One region of the Pseudomonas sp. FG6 genome, then DNA from elsewhere that is predicted to be linked to it. Evidence: predicted binding sites of a transcription regulator. Region 1 holds the regulator's gene; the other holds the start of a gene.
The links. The regulator FliA, encoded in region 1, starts transcription of late flagellar genes. The targets are predictions, from matches to a motif close to CTAAAGTTTNNNNNNNNNNNGCCGNTAA.
Positions count from the first base shown of each region.

Region 1 (6,713 bases):
AGTATTGCCGAAGCCATCGCCAACAACGCTTCCAAGAGTCAAGATACCGCCGCGATGGTGGCTGCGGTCCGTGTTGGCGTATCCCGCGCAATCGTCCAAAGCATTGTAGGCACTGAGTCTGAGCTGCCTGTGATCACGCTGGAACCAAGGTTGGAACAGATATTGCTCAATAGTTTGCAGAAGGCAGGGCAAGGCTCGGAAGAGGGTGTTCTGCTGGAGCCAAGCATGGCCGAGAAGCTGCAGCGTTCGCTGATCGATGCAGCCCAGCGGCAGGAGATGCAAGGTCAACCGGTGATCCTGCTGGTGGCCGGTCCGATTCGCGCGATGCTCTCGCGATTCGGGCGCCTCGCGGTTCCGGGGTTGCACGTGCTGGCTTACCAGGAAATACCGGACAACAAGCAAGTGACTATCGTTGCGACAGTAGGGCCCAACGGCTGAGGTAGTGGTTTATGCAAGTGAAGCGTTTTTTCGCCGCCGATATGCGTCAGGCCATGAAGCTGGTTCGTGACGAGCTGGGCGCTGAAGCCGCCATCATCGGTAATCGCCGGATCGCCGGCGGTGTCGAGTTGACTGCGGCCCTGGATTACAAGTTGTCGGCGCTGGCCCCACGTGTTCCGAACATGGAGCTCGAGGATGAGCTGCGCAAGACCCAGTCGCGCATCGCCAGCGCCCAGGCCGAACTGAGCCTGCGCAGCAGCGAAGGCGAGGCCGCTGCGGGCACCAATCGTCAATTGTTCGCCGGTCAGCCGCTGACTGCCGGCCTGCCGCTGACGGCTGCCGAACCCCTGGTCGAGCAGGTCCAGGCCGAACCGCGTCGTCCGCAACCTGAGCCTGCAGCACCGGCCCGAGGTGTCGATCCGCGTGCCCTGGACTCGATGCGCTTCGAACTCAACAGCCTGCGCGAACTGATGGAAGTCCAGTTGGGCTCCCTGGCCTGGAACCAGTTGCAAGGTAGCCGGCCGGCGCAAGCCAACCTGTGGCGCCGCCTGCAACGCATCGGTCTGTCCGGCCCGTTGTCCCGGGACCTGCTGGCGTTGATCAACGGCATCGAAGAACCTCGCCAGGCCTGGCGCATGTTGCTGGCCCACCTGGCGCGCATGATCGCTACCCCGGAAGTCGAGCCGCTGGAAGAGGGCGGAGTGATTGCCATGGTCGGCCCTGCCGGCATGGGCAAGACCACCACCCTGGCCAAGCTCGCCGCCCGTTATGTACTCAAGTACGGTGCCCAGAGCATTGCCCTGGTGAGCATGGACAGCTTCCGCATCGGTGCCCAGGAGCAACTCAAGACGCTGGGCCGCATCCTCAATGTGTCGGTGACCCATGTGGATCCGGGCCAATCCCTGGCCCAGGCGCTGGAGCCGTTGCTGCGCAAACGTGTTGTGCTGATCGATACCGCCGGCCTGCAAGCCAGCGATCCAGCCCTGCGCATGCAGCTCGAAAGCCTGGCCGGCCGCGGTATCAAGTCAAAAAATTATCTCGTGTTGGCAACCACCAGCCAGAAACAGGTTCTAACCGCCGCCTACCACAGCTACAAACGCTGCGGGCTAGCCGGCTGCATCCTGACTAAGCTGGACGAAACGGCAAGCCTGGGCGAGGTGTTGAGCCTGGCCATCGGTCATGAACTGCCGGTGGCTTACCTGACCGACGGGCCGCGGATCCCGGATGATTTGCATCTGCCGCGCCGTCATCAACTGGTCAGTCGTGCCGTGAGTGTGCAAATGCAGGAAGAACCCAGCGAAGAAGCCATGGCTGACATGTTCGCTGATATTTACCACAGTCCAACCAAACAGGTCGGCTGAGGTAATATGAATATTTTTTGTACCTACATCGATGGTCTGCCATGCATTGTTCCGTGTGTGAACGCGCAGCCAGTAATGTGGCCTCCGTCTAAGAAGACAAGGTAAAGAACGAACATGGGCAGCATGCATCCCGTACAGGTGATCGCGGTGACCGGCGGCAAAGGTGGCGTCGGCAAGACTAACGTGTCAGTGAACTTGTCCCTGGCTCTGGCAGAGCTTGGCCGACGGGTCATGCTACTGGACGCCGACCTGGGCCTGGCGAACGTCGACGTGCTATTGGGGCTGACCCCCAAACGCACGTTGGCGGACGTGATCGAGGGCCGCTGTGAACTGCGCGACGTGCTGCTGCAGGGGCCTGGCGGGATTCGCATCGTGCCGGCCGCCTCTGGCACCCAGAGCATGGTTCATCTGTCTCCGGCTCAGCACGCAGGCCTGATCCAGGCCTTCAGCGACATTGGCGACAATCTCGATGTGCTGGTGATCGACACCGCTGCCGGCATCGGCGATTCGGTGGTCAGCTTCGTCCGCGCGGCCCAGGAAGTACTGCTGGTGGTCTGCGACGAGCCTACCTCGATCACCGATGCCTACGCCCTGATCAAGCTGTTGAATCGCGACTACGGCATGAACCGCTTCCGAGTCCTGGCCAACATGGCGCAGAGCCCGCAGGAAGGGCGCAACCTGTTTGCCAAGCTGACGAAGGTCACGGACCGTTTCCTGGACGTCGCCCTGCAATACGTCGGCGCAGTGCCTTACGACGAAAGCGTGCGCAAGGCCGTCCAGAAGCAACGTGCCGTCTATGAAGCTTTCCCACGTTCCAAATGTGCACTGGCGTTCAAGGCGATCGCCCAGAAGGTCGATACCTGGCCGCTGCCGGCCAACCCGCGCGGGCATCTGGAATTTTTCGTCGAGCGTCTCGTGCAACAAACAGCAGGGCCCGTGTTATGACAGCCAGCAGTTACAACCATCTCTACAAGAAATCGGCACGGGACGCCCAATACGAGTTGATCGAGCGTTACGCACCACTGGTCAAGCGAATCGCCTATCACTTGCTGGCCCGGTTGCCGGCCAGCGTGCAGGTCGAGGACCTGATCCAGGCGGGCATGATTGGCCTGCTCGAGGTTTCGAGCAAATACGACGCGAGCAAAGGGGCCAGTTTCGAGACCTATGCCGGTATCCGCATTCGTGGCGCGATGCTCGACGAGGTCCGCAAGGGTGACTGGGCGCCGCGTTCGGTGCACCGCAATACCCGCATGGTCAGCGACGCGATCCGTGCAATTGAAGCGAAAACCGGGCGCGACGCTAAAGATCATGAGGTTGCGGCCGAACTCCAATTGAGTCTCGATGATTATTACGGGATTTTGAACGATACCTTGGGCAGTCGCCTGTTCAGTTTCGACGACCTGTTGCAGGACGGCGAACACGAAGGGCTGCACGAGGATGGCGCGAGTGCTCACATGGAGCCGGCGCGTGACCTGGAAGACGAACGCTTCCAGAGTGCGCTGGCGGATGCGATTGCCAATTTGCCGGAGCGTGAGCGACTGGTCTTGGCGCTGTACTACGACGAAGAGCTGAACCTCAAGGAAATCGGTGAGGTCCTGGGGGTCAGCGAATCGCGGGTCAGCCAGTTACACAGCCAGTGCGCGGCCCGCTTGCGGGGGCGTTTGGGGGAGTGGCGAGCGCGTTGATGGCAGTGTTGGGGCGCTGCGAACGAGGTTGGCCTGGCGTGCGCTGTACCAGTCCTTGTCTGTCGTGTTCCATACCGTTGTCGAGCGTTGTGCCGGATTGATTGAAATGGCGCGCCCAGGTTGCTGGACGCGTTTAAGACTGTTTGGAGGTCGAATTGGACAAGAACATGAAAATCCTCATCGTTGATGATTTCTCAACGATGCGGCGGATCATAAAAAACCTGTTGCGTGACCTTGGGTTCACCAACACGGCCGAAGCAGATGACGGGATCACTGCGCTCCCGATGTTGCACAGCGGCAATTTCGATTTCCTGGTCACCGACTGGAACATGCCTGGCATGACCGGTATCGACTTGCTGCGCCAGGTACGTGCCGACGACAAACTCAAGCACCTTCCGGTGCTGATGGTCACTGCCGAAGCCAAGCGCGAGCAGATCATCGAAGCGGCCCAGGCCGGTGTGAACGGCTATGTGGTCAAACCCTTCACGGCCCAGGCGTTGAAAGAGAAGATCGAAAAAATCTTCGAACGCATCGGTTAACGGCGCCACGGGGGAGCTATGGAGCATAACGAATCTTCAATGGGCGATTTCGAATTGACCCTGAAAAAACATGCCCGCGAACTCGTCGACAGCCTTGAAAAAGGCCGTTTCGGCGATGCTGTTCAAATGATCCATGAGCTCAACCAGACCCGTGACCGCGGTCTGTATCTGGAAGTCGGCAAGCTGACGCGTGAACTGCACAGCGCGATTGTCAATTTCCAGATCGACCCGCACATGCCGCAGGCCGAGGAAGTCTCGCAGATCACTGACGCCACCGAGCGTCTGGGTTACGTGGTCAGACTGACCGAAGCTGCGGCCAACCGCACCATGGACCTGGTGGAAAGCGCAACGCCGCTGGTCAACGGCCTGGGTGAAGAAGCCCAGGCCTTGAGCGCCGACTGGGGACGTTTCATGCGTCGTGAAGTCGGTGCTGAAGAATTCCGGGAGCTGGCCCGTCGGGTCGACGGTTTCCTGGCGCGCAGCAGCGCCGATAACCGCGCCGTGGCCGGCAACCTCAACGACATTCTGCTGGCCCAGGACTACCAAGACCTGACCGGTCAGGTGATCAAGCGCGTGACCCAGCTGGTCACCGAAGTCGAAAGCAATTTGCTCAAGCTCGTGCTCATGGCCAGTCAGGTGGACCGCTTTGCGGGCATCGAACATGACCGTGCGGCAATACTCGCTGAAAAAGATCCACAAAAACATCTCTCTCAGGGTGAAGGTCCGCAGATTCATGCCGATAAAAGAGAAGACGTTGTGTCAGGTCAGGACGATGTGGACGATCTGTTGTCCAGCCTTGGGTTCTGAGTTTTAGAGTATTAGCCCTGTTTAGGAGCATCCATTAATGAGCTTCGGCGCCGATGAAGAGATCCTTCAGGATTTCCTGGTTGAGGCCGGCGAGATTCTAGAGCAACTGTCCGAGCAACTGGTCGAGCTGGAAAGCCGGCCTGATGATGCGGACTTGCTCAATGCAATTTTTCGCGGTTTCCACACTGTAAAAGGAGGCGCCGGCTTCCTCCAGCTCAACGAGCTGGTGGAGTGCTGTCACATTGCCGAAAACGTGTTCGACATCCTGCGCAAGGGTGAGCGTCGCGTTGATGCGGAATTGATGGACGTGGTGCTTGAGGCGCTGGATGCGGTCAACGGCATGTTCAGCGAAGTGCGCGAGCGCTCGCCCATTACCGCTGCCACCCCTGAGCTGCTCGCCGCGCTGTCGCGCCTGGCCGAGCCGCAGTCGGCCGATGAGGCCGCACCGATCGTGGAGGCTGTCGAAGAGCCCGCGGTCGAGGAACCGGTCGCCGAAGCTTCTGGCGACGTCACCGATAACGAATTCGAACAACTGCTGGACTCACTGAGCGCGGTCAAGGCCGAGGCCCAGGCTCAGGCGGCACCTGCCGCTCCGGCTGCCTCGACGGGCGATGCTGCCAGCGACGAGATCACCGATGCCGAGTTCGAGTCGTTGCTCGACCAGCTCCACGGCAAAGGCCAGTTCGCTGCCGATGCGCTCGCTCCGGCGGCTGCACCTGTCGCAGCGAAGGTCGAGGGCGACAGCTCCGACATTACCGATGACGAATTCGAAGCCTTGCTCGATCAGTTGCATGGCAAGGGTAACTTTGCCGTCGAGGCCCTGGATTCGGCCATCGCTTCGGCACCGACCCCGGCCAAGCCTGCTGCCGCTGCGGCGGGCAGTGACCTGATCACGGACCATGAGTTCGAGTCGCTGCTGGACGATCTGCATGGCAAGGGCAAGTTCAGCGAAGTCGGTACAGCCACGGCTGCGCCTGCCGCTGCTGCGACCGCAGCCGCTGCGCCGGCGGCCAAGGCTGTGCCAAAACCTGCTGCCAAGGCACCTGAGCCAAAGGCCGAGTCCGCCAAGCCAGCCGCTGCGGCTGCGGCGCCTGCCCGTGCTCCGGCCGCTGCGCCGGCGGAAAAACCGACCAGCGAAGCCGAGACGACCGTTCGGGTCGACACCGCACGCCTGGACGAGATCATGAACATGGTCGGCGAACTGGTGCTGGTGCGTAACCGTCTGGTGCGCCTGGGCCTTAACAGCCAGGACGAGGCCATGTCCAAGGCCGTGTCGAACCTCGACGTGGTCACGGCCGACCTGCAGACCGCGGTGATGAAGACCCGGATGCAGCCGATCAAGAAAGTCTTCGGGCGCTTCCCGCGCCTGGTTCGAGACCTGGCTCGCCAGCTCAAGAAAGAAATCAACCTGGAACTGGTGGGTGAAGAGACCGACCTCGACAAGAACCTCGTCGAGGCCCTGGCCGACCCGCTGGTCCACTTGGTGCGCAACGCAGTCGACCACGGCATCGAGTCGCCGGAGGAGCGCGAAGCCTCGGGCAAGTCCCGCAGCGGCAAGGTCGTGCTGGCTGCCGAGCAGGAGGGCGACCACATCCTGTTGTCGATCTCCGACGACGGCAAGGGCATGGACCCGGACGTGTTGCGTGCCATCGCGGTGAAACGCGGTGTGATGGACAAGGACGCCGCCGATCGCCTGAGCGACACCGAGTGCTACAACCTGATCTTCGCCCCGGGCTTCTCCACCAAGACCGAGATTTCCGACGTGTCGGGCCGTGGCGTGGGCATGGACGTGGTGAAAACCAAGATCTCCCAGCTCAATGGCTCGATCAATATCCATTCGGTCAAGGGCTCCGGTTCGAAGATCCTGATCAAGGTTCCGTTGA
Region 1 is NZ_JBMDJD010000017.1:82,602-89,314, forward strand. Features, by position in the region: gene flhA (flagellar biosynthesis protein FlhA) at 1-438, shown strand, start outside; gene flhF (flagellar biosynthesis GTPase FlhF) at 450-1,799, shown strand; gene fleN (flagellar synthesis regulator FleN) at 1,914-2,744, shown strand; gene fliA (RNA polymerase sigma factor FliA) at 2,741-3,484, shown strand; gene ACODSJ_RS13485 (chemotaxis response regulator CheY) at 3,652-4,023, shown strand; gene ACODSJ_RS13490 (protein phosphatase CheZ) at 4,042-4,830, shown strand; gene ACODSJ_RS13495 (chemotaxis protein CheA) at 4,868-6,713, shown strand, end outside.

Region 2 (6,713 bases), on a different contig from region 1:
TGGACGTTTGGCAGGCCTTCGAGGAACAGGATGCGCTTGATCAGCTTGTCCGCGTGTTTCATCTCGTCGATGGACTCGTGGTACTCGTGCTTGCCGAGCTTGTTCAGGCCCCAATCCTCATACATGCGTGCATGCAGGAAGTATTGATTGATCGCGACCAGTTCATTGGCGAGGATCTTGTTGAGATGCTGGATGACTGTAACGTCGCCTTTCATGGTGGGCCTGTCCTGTAAATAGCCATGTATAAGGCGGAGTCTGAGCTGCGCAATGAGGAGTGTCAAACCTAAGTTCTTGAATAATAAATGAAAATAAATCTGAATAAGAACGTTTTTATTCCGCGTCTGAGCGCTAAGCAATTGATTTGCGGGCATAAAAAAACCGGACATTGAGTCCGGTTCCTTGAAAAGCGGTTTGTTACGCGGCGGTAAATTCCACCGAGTAAGGAATCGAGGCCTGTGCTGTTTGCACCTGGGTGAGGGTTTCACGAACGACTTCCTTGGCAAGGCACGCACATTTACCGCATTGGCTGGCTACGCCGGTGGCCTGGCGGACTTCGCGGTAGCTGCAGCAGCCCTCATAGATCGCTTCGCGGATTTGTCCGTCGGTGACGCCAGTGCAGAGGCATACGTACATAAGTAAGAACCGTCGCAGGTTGTGACTCGATTGGGATGGATCTTAATGTTAACGAGAATGATTGTCAAAGTGGTTTCTGGAACTCTTGCGCAGGACTGACGAACGGTTTTCCAGTCGGTCCGGATAAGCCATCCTCAAGCCATGTGGGGATTTTTCCCTGCTGCCTAAAAACCATTGAAGACAGTCCAAATGCGCGGTGTATGATGGTCGGTCCTTGCGAAGCGGGTTCGTGTCACAGGGCTGTCGCCCGTGGGTGGCAGGCTGGCCCGGACCCTTGTTTTCACGTTATTACATCAGGAGATATCCAATGAGCGTACTCGTAGGCAAACAAGCCCCTGACTTCACCGTTCCTGCCGTCCTCGGCAACGGTGAAATCGTCGACAGCTTCACCCTGTCCTCGGCCATCAAAGGCAAATACGGCCTGGTGTTCTTCTACCCACTGGACTTCACCTTCGTCTGCCCGTCCGAGCTGATCGCACTGGATCACCGCATGGACGACTTCAAGGCACGCAATGTCGAAGTGATCGCGGTTTCGATCGACTCGCACTTCACCCACAACGCCTGGCGTAACACCCCGATCAACAACGGCGGGATCGGCGCGGTCAAATACACCATGGCTGCGGACATGAAGCACGAAATCGCCAAGGCCTACGACGTTGAGTCCGAAGGCGGCGTGGCTTTCCGTGGCGCGTTCCTGATCGACGACAAAGGCGTTGTCCGTTCGCAGATCGTCAACGACCTGCCACTGGGTCGCAACATGGAAGAGCTGATCCGTCTGGTCGACGCGCTGCAATTCCACGAAGAGCATGGCGAAGTTTGCCCGGCCAACTGGAAGAAGGGCGACAAGGGCATGACTGCATCGCCTGAAGGCGTTGCCGCTTACCTGGGCGAGCACGGCGACAAGCTGTAAGCGCACTGAGGTATAAAAAAACCGGCCCTTGATGGGCCGGTTTTTTTATGGGGGCTGTAAACCCTATTATCGATTGAAACGCCGTACCCGAGGACGGCAGGGATCTGTGGGAGCAAGGCTTGCCCGCGATGGCGGCGATGCGGTCCTTCAGAAACCGAGTCGCCTGTATCGCGAGCAAGCTTTGCTCCCACGCAGTGAGGGTCGCCACAATGGCGCCACTCTCCTAGTTATCGAAATCCTGCCAGCCACCCATCTCTTTCCACCGATTGACGATGCCGCAGAACAGCTCGGCGGTCTTTTCGGTGTCGTAACGGGCCGAGTGGGCTTCACGGCCATCGAAATCGATGTCGGCCGCTTGGCAAGCCTTGGCCAATACCGTCTGGCCGTAGGCCAGGCCGGCCAGGGTCGCGGTGTCGAAACTGGAGAACGGGTGGAACGGGTTGCGCTTCATGTCCAACCGCGCAACGGCAGCGTTGAGAAAGCCCAGGTCGAAGCTGCTGTTATGGCCCACCAGGATCGCACGCTTGCAACCATTGGCTTTCAGCGCCTTGCGCACACCGCGGAAGATGTCGGTCAGGGCCGTCTCTTCACTCACGGCCATGCGCAACGGGTGGTCGAGCTTGATCCCAGTGAACTCCAGGGCTGCCGCTTCGATGTTGGCGCCTTCGAACGGTTCGACGCGGAAGAAATAGGTGTGGTCAGGGAACACGAAGCCTTTCTCGTCCATGCCGATGGTGGTCGCGGCGATTTCCAGCAAGGCGTCGGTGGCGGAGTTGAAACCGCCGGTCTCTACGTCGACGACGACTGGCAGGTAGCCACGGAACCGTGCTGCCATCGGGTGCCGGGCGCCGCCCGAACCACCGTTGCCGTCCATCTCGTCGTCGAAATGATCTTCACTCACGCCGTTTCCTCCAGCAGGCGCCAGCGCAGTTTTTCACCGGCGCGCAGCGGGATGACCGTCTGCTCGCCGAACGGCAGGCTGGCGGGGGCGGTCCATTCGTCGCGGACCAGGGTAATGCGATCGCTGTTCACCGGCAGGCCATAGAAGCGAGGGCCGTGCAGGCTGGCGAAGGCTTCGAGCTTGTCCAGCGCATTGCGCTGTTCGAATGCCTCGGCGTACATCTCGATGGCGGCATAGGCGGTGTAGCAGCCCGCACAGCCGCAGGCAGCTTCCTTGGCGTGACGGGCGTGTGGCGCCGAGTCGGTGCCGAGGAAAAACTTGCTGCTGCCACTGGTGGCGGCGTCCAGCAAGGCTTCCTGGTGGGTATTGCGTTTGAGGATCGGCAGGCAGTAGAAGTGCGGCCGGATCCCGCCCACCAGCATGTGGTTGCGGTTGTACAACAGATGATGGGCGGTAATGGTCGCGCCAACGTTGGCCGGGGCCTCGTTGACGAACTGCACGGCGTCACCGGTCGTGATGTGCTCGAACACCACCTTGAGGGTGGGGAAACGCTCCACGACGCGGCGCATGTGTTCGTCGATGAAGAGCTTCTCGCGGTCGAACACGTCGACATCGCCTCGCGTCACTTCACCGTGGATCAACAGGGGCATCCCGACTTCGGCCATGGCCTCCAGTGCCGGGAAAATGTTGTCAATGCTGGTGACACCGGAATCGGAGTTGGTGGTGGCCCCGGCCGGGTACAGCTTGGCGGCATGAACGAAGCCGCTGGCCTTGGCATCACGAATTTCTTCGGGCTGGGTGCGGTCGGTGAGGTAAAGCACCATCAGCGGTTCGAAGCAGCTGCCAGCCGGGCGTGCGGCGAGGATGCGCTGGCGATAGCCATCGGCCTCGGCGGCGTTGCGCACGGGTGGAACCAGGTTAGGCATGATGATGGCGCGCCCGAAGGTGCGCGCGACATCGGCGACGGTATGGGTCAACACAGCACCATCGCGAAGATGAATATGCCAGTCGTCGGGACGCAGCAGGGTCAGGCGGTCGGACATTGGGGGGCTTCCAGGCGGGTAAAACTCTGGGAATGCTACCGGAAAAGACCGATTCAGGCACCCGCTATCAAGTTCTGTCGCAAGTGACCGATAGCTCCTACAGGTGTGCCACGAATTCGTGCCGTGCCTGGGACCTGCGTCATACTCTCAGCGTGTGTCGATCTTTGTGTAAAAGTCAGTGGAGCTGCCCGTGCGCCAGCGTTATCTAGCCTTGCTCAGTGTGTTTGCCAGCTTTCCCGCCATGGCGCTCACTTTCCAGACCCGTCTGGAGAGCATTGAGTGGACGGTCGAAGGCGACAAATTCGAGTGCCGGCTGAGCCAGCCGATCACCGATTTTGGCAGTGGCGAATTCGTACGCCGGGCGGGAGAGCAGGCCACGTTCCGACTCAAGGCTTATAACCCGGTGCTTGGCGGCGGTTCGGCGACCTTGCTGGCGGCCGCTGCGCCGTGGCAACCCGGGCGCGGCGACATCAATCTGGGCTCGGTCAGTATTGGCAGTGGCGATGTCCTGTTCAACAGCTCCCAGGCCCAGGCAGGTCGCCTGATCAGTGGCTTGATGGAAGGACGCAGCCCGGTGGTGCGCCGCAACACCGAGGACGGGCGGGTCTCGGAAGTCCGCTTGCTGCCGGTGCGATTCAACAAGGCCTTCAGCGACTATCAAGGCTGTGTGGCGAAACTGCTGCCAAAGAATTTCGAACAGGTGAAGCAATCCCAGATTGGCTTCCCCGGCGAAGGCACTGAGCTCGACGCGCATGCCAAGGCCCAGCTGCAAGTGATGCTCGACTTCATCAAGGCCGATCCGAGCGTCAATCATGTCGAGCTCGATGGCCACTCCGACAACAGCGGCAACCGGTTGACCAACCGTGAGTTGTCACGCCGCCGGGCCCTGGCGGTCATGGATTTCTTCAAGGCTAACGGTTTCCAGGAATCGCAGATCACCCTGCGGTTCCATGGCGAGCGTTATCCCCTGGTTCCCAATACCAATGCGGCCAACCGTGCCAAGAACCGCCGCGTGGCCGTGCTCTTGCAGCGCGTGGCGCCCTCTCAAGTCACGGCACCGCCGCCGGTTTCCGCGCCAGCCCCCGTCGCCCCCGCTGCGCCGGCCGCAGCTCCAGCCAAGGCACCGGCTCCTGCCCCCGCTGCGGCCCCGGCCAAGGCTCCGGCGGGCGCCACTGCGCGCACGTCCTGAACCGACCCGGCTCGTCGCGCAGTTGACATTATCTGTCGCTTCGTCGTCATAAGCTGTCGCGCCTCTGTAAATTATCCGCATTGGACGGTAGACTTCTCGGCTTTCCGTACAACCCGTGGAGTGATGGCATGGCGGACGTAAACAAGGTCGTTCTGGCGTATTCCGGCGGCCTGGACACTTCGGTGATCCTCAAGTGGCTGCAGGACACTTATAACTGCGAAGTGGTGACCTTCACCGCTGACCTGGGGCAGGGCGAGGAAGTCGAGCCTGCACGCGCCAAGGCTCAGGCCATGGGCGTCAAAGAAATCTACATCGACGACCTGCGCGAAGAGTTCGTCCGCGACTTCGTGTTCCCGATGTTCCGCGCCAACACCGTTTACGAAGGCGAGTACCTCTTGGGTACGTCCATCGCCCGTCCGTTGATCGCCAAGCGCCTGATCGAAATCGCCAACGAAACCGGCGCCGACGCCATTTCCCACGGCGCCACCGGCAAAGGCAATGACCAGGTACGTTTCGAACTGGGCGCCTACGCCCTCAAGCCGGGCGTGAAGGTTATCGCTCCGTGGCGCGAATGGGACCTGTTGTCCCGTGAAAAGCTGATGGATTACGCCGAGAAGCACGCGATCCCGATCGAGCGCCACGGCAAGAAGAAGTCCCCGTACTCGATGGACGCCAACCTGCTGCACATCTCTTATGAAGGCGGCGTGCTGGAAGACACCTGGACCGAGCACGAAGAAGACATGTGGCGCTGGACCGTCTCCCCGGAGAAGGCTCCTGACACCCCGCAATACCTGGAGCTGACCTACCGCAACGGCGACATCGTTGCGCTGGACGGTGTGGAGATGACCCCAGCCACCGTGCTGGCGACCCTGAACCGCATCGGTGGCGAACACGGCATCGGTCGCTTGGATATCGTCGAGAACCGTTACGTCGGCATGAAGTCCCGCGGTTGCTACGAAACCCCGGGCGGTACCATCATGCTGCGTGCTCACCGGGCGATCGAATCGATCACCCTGGACCGCGAAGTGGCTCACTTGAAAGACGAGCTGATGCCCAAGTACGCCAGCTTGATCTACACCGGCTACTGGTGGAGCCCTGAGCGCCTGATGCTGCAACAGATGATCGACGCCTCGCAGGTGAACGTGAACGGTGTCGTGCGCCTGAAGCTGTACAAGGGCAATGTCATCGTGACCGGTCGCAAGTCCGACGAGTCGCTGTTCGATGCCAACATCGCCACCTTCGAAGAAGACGGCGGTGCCTACAACCAGGCCGACGCGGCCGGCTTCATCAAGCTCAACGCCCTGCGCATGCGCATTGCGGCGAACAAGGGTCGCAAGCTGTTCTGACCCTGGCTGCATGAGAGCGGCCTGCCCAACCATGGGCAGGCCGTTATCGGCGTCCTCTCCTCCTGCGTTTGCGGCTGTCCTGCTGCAACGCTGTCTCCCCTCTTGGAAAGATCGTTCATCCGTCCTGCCGGTTCGCCGTAGCGCGTGGCCTGCAGATGACGTAGACGCTGATCCCAGCGTGACCCCGGCCGTGTTTCGAGGGCTTTGACCAGCAGGTCGAGAGCCGTCGTTGCGATGGGCTGTACACAATGGAAACGCCCCGTACCGGCGTGCGCCTGCGTCGATGAAGATGCCCCCGTGGTCGTCTGGTCCTGCTTGGTCGGCGCGACAGGCGTTTGCGTCGATAGAGGGAGTCCTCCAGGGTTTTCATGAAGTGCTTGCTCTTATGAAAGTCGGAGGGTGAATACAAGGCGTGGTAATTGAAGTTAAGGGTGATGAAAAAAAGAAGCAACAAGTAAAACGGGAAGGTGATCAGGAACCAGATGTAATATTCGCGATCCTGATCATCCAGGAAGGGCAGGGAAATGGCCGCCGAGGTTTCGGATAATGTGGAGAAAAGAGCAATAAGGGTCATAGGGTTGGTGATGGTCTTCGAAGTTGTTTTCATAATAAGTGCTCATGAGGGAATGAATTCTCTGTTCTTTAATGAGTGGGATAAGTTTTAGAGCGATTTTTAACGTGTTGGTGTGGA
Region 2 is NZ_JBMDJD010000004.1:84,806-91,518, reverse strand. Features, by position in the region: gene bfr (bacterioferritin) at 1-215, opposite strand, end outside; gene ACODSJ_RS03980 (bacterioferritin-associated ferredoxin) at 415-633, opposite strand; gene ACODSJ_RS03975 (peroxiredoxin) at 941-1,543, shown strand; gene rnt (ribonuclease T) at 1,767-2,444, opposite strand; gene pyrC (dihydroorotase) at 2,441-3,487, opposite strand; gene ACODSJ_RS03960 (flagellar protein MotY) at 3,678-4,676, shown strand; gene ACODSJ_RS03955 (argininosuccinate synthase) at 4,805-6,022, shown strand; partial or broken gene ACODSJ_RS03950 (hypothetical protein) at 6,372-6,629, opposite strand.
Region 2: a site for FliA is predicted at 3,554-3,581, ahead of ACODSJ_RS03960 (flagellar protein MotY). Genes of this name have one in related genera too.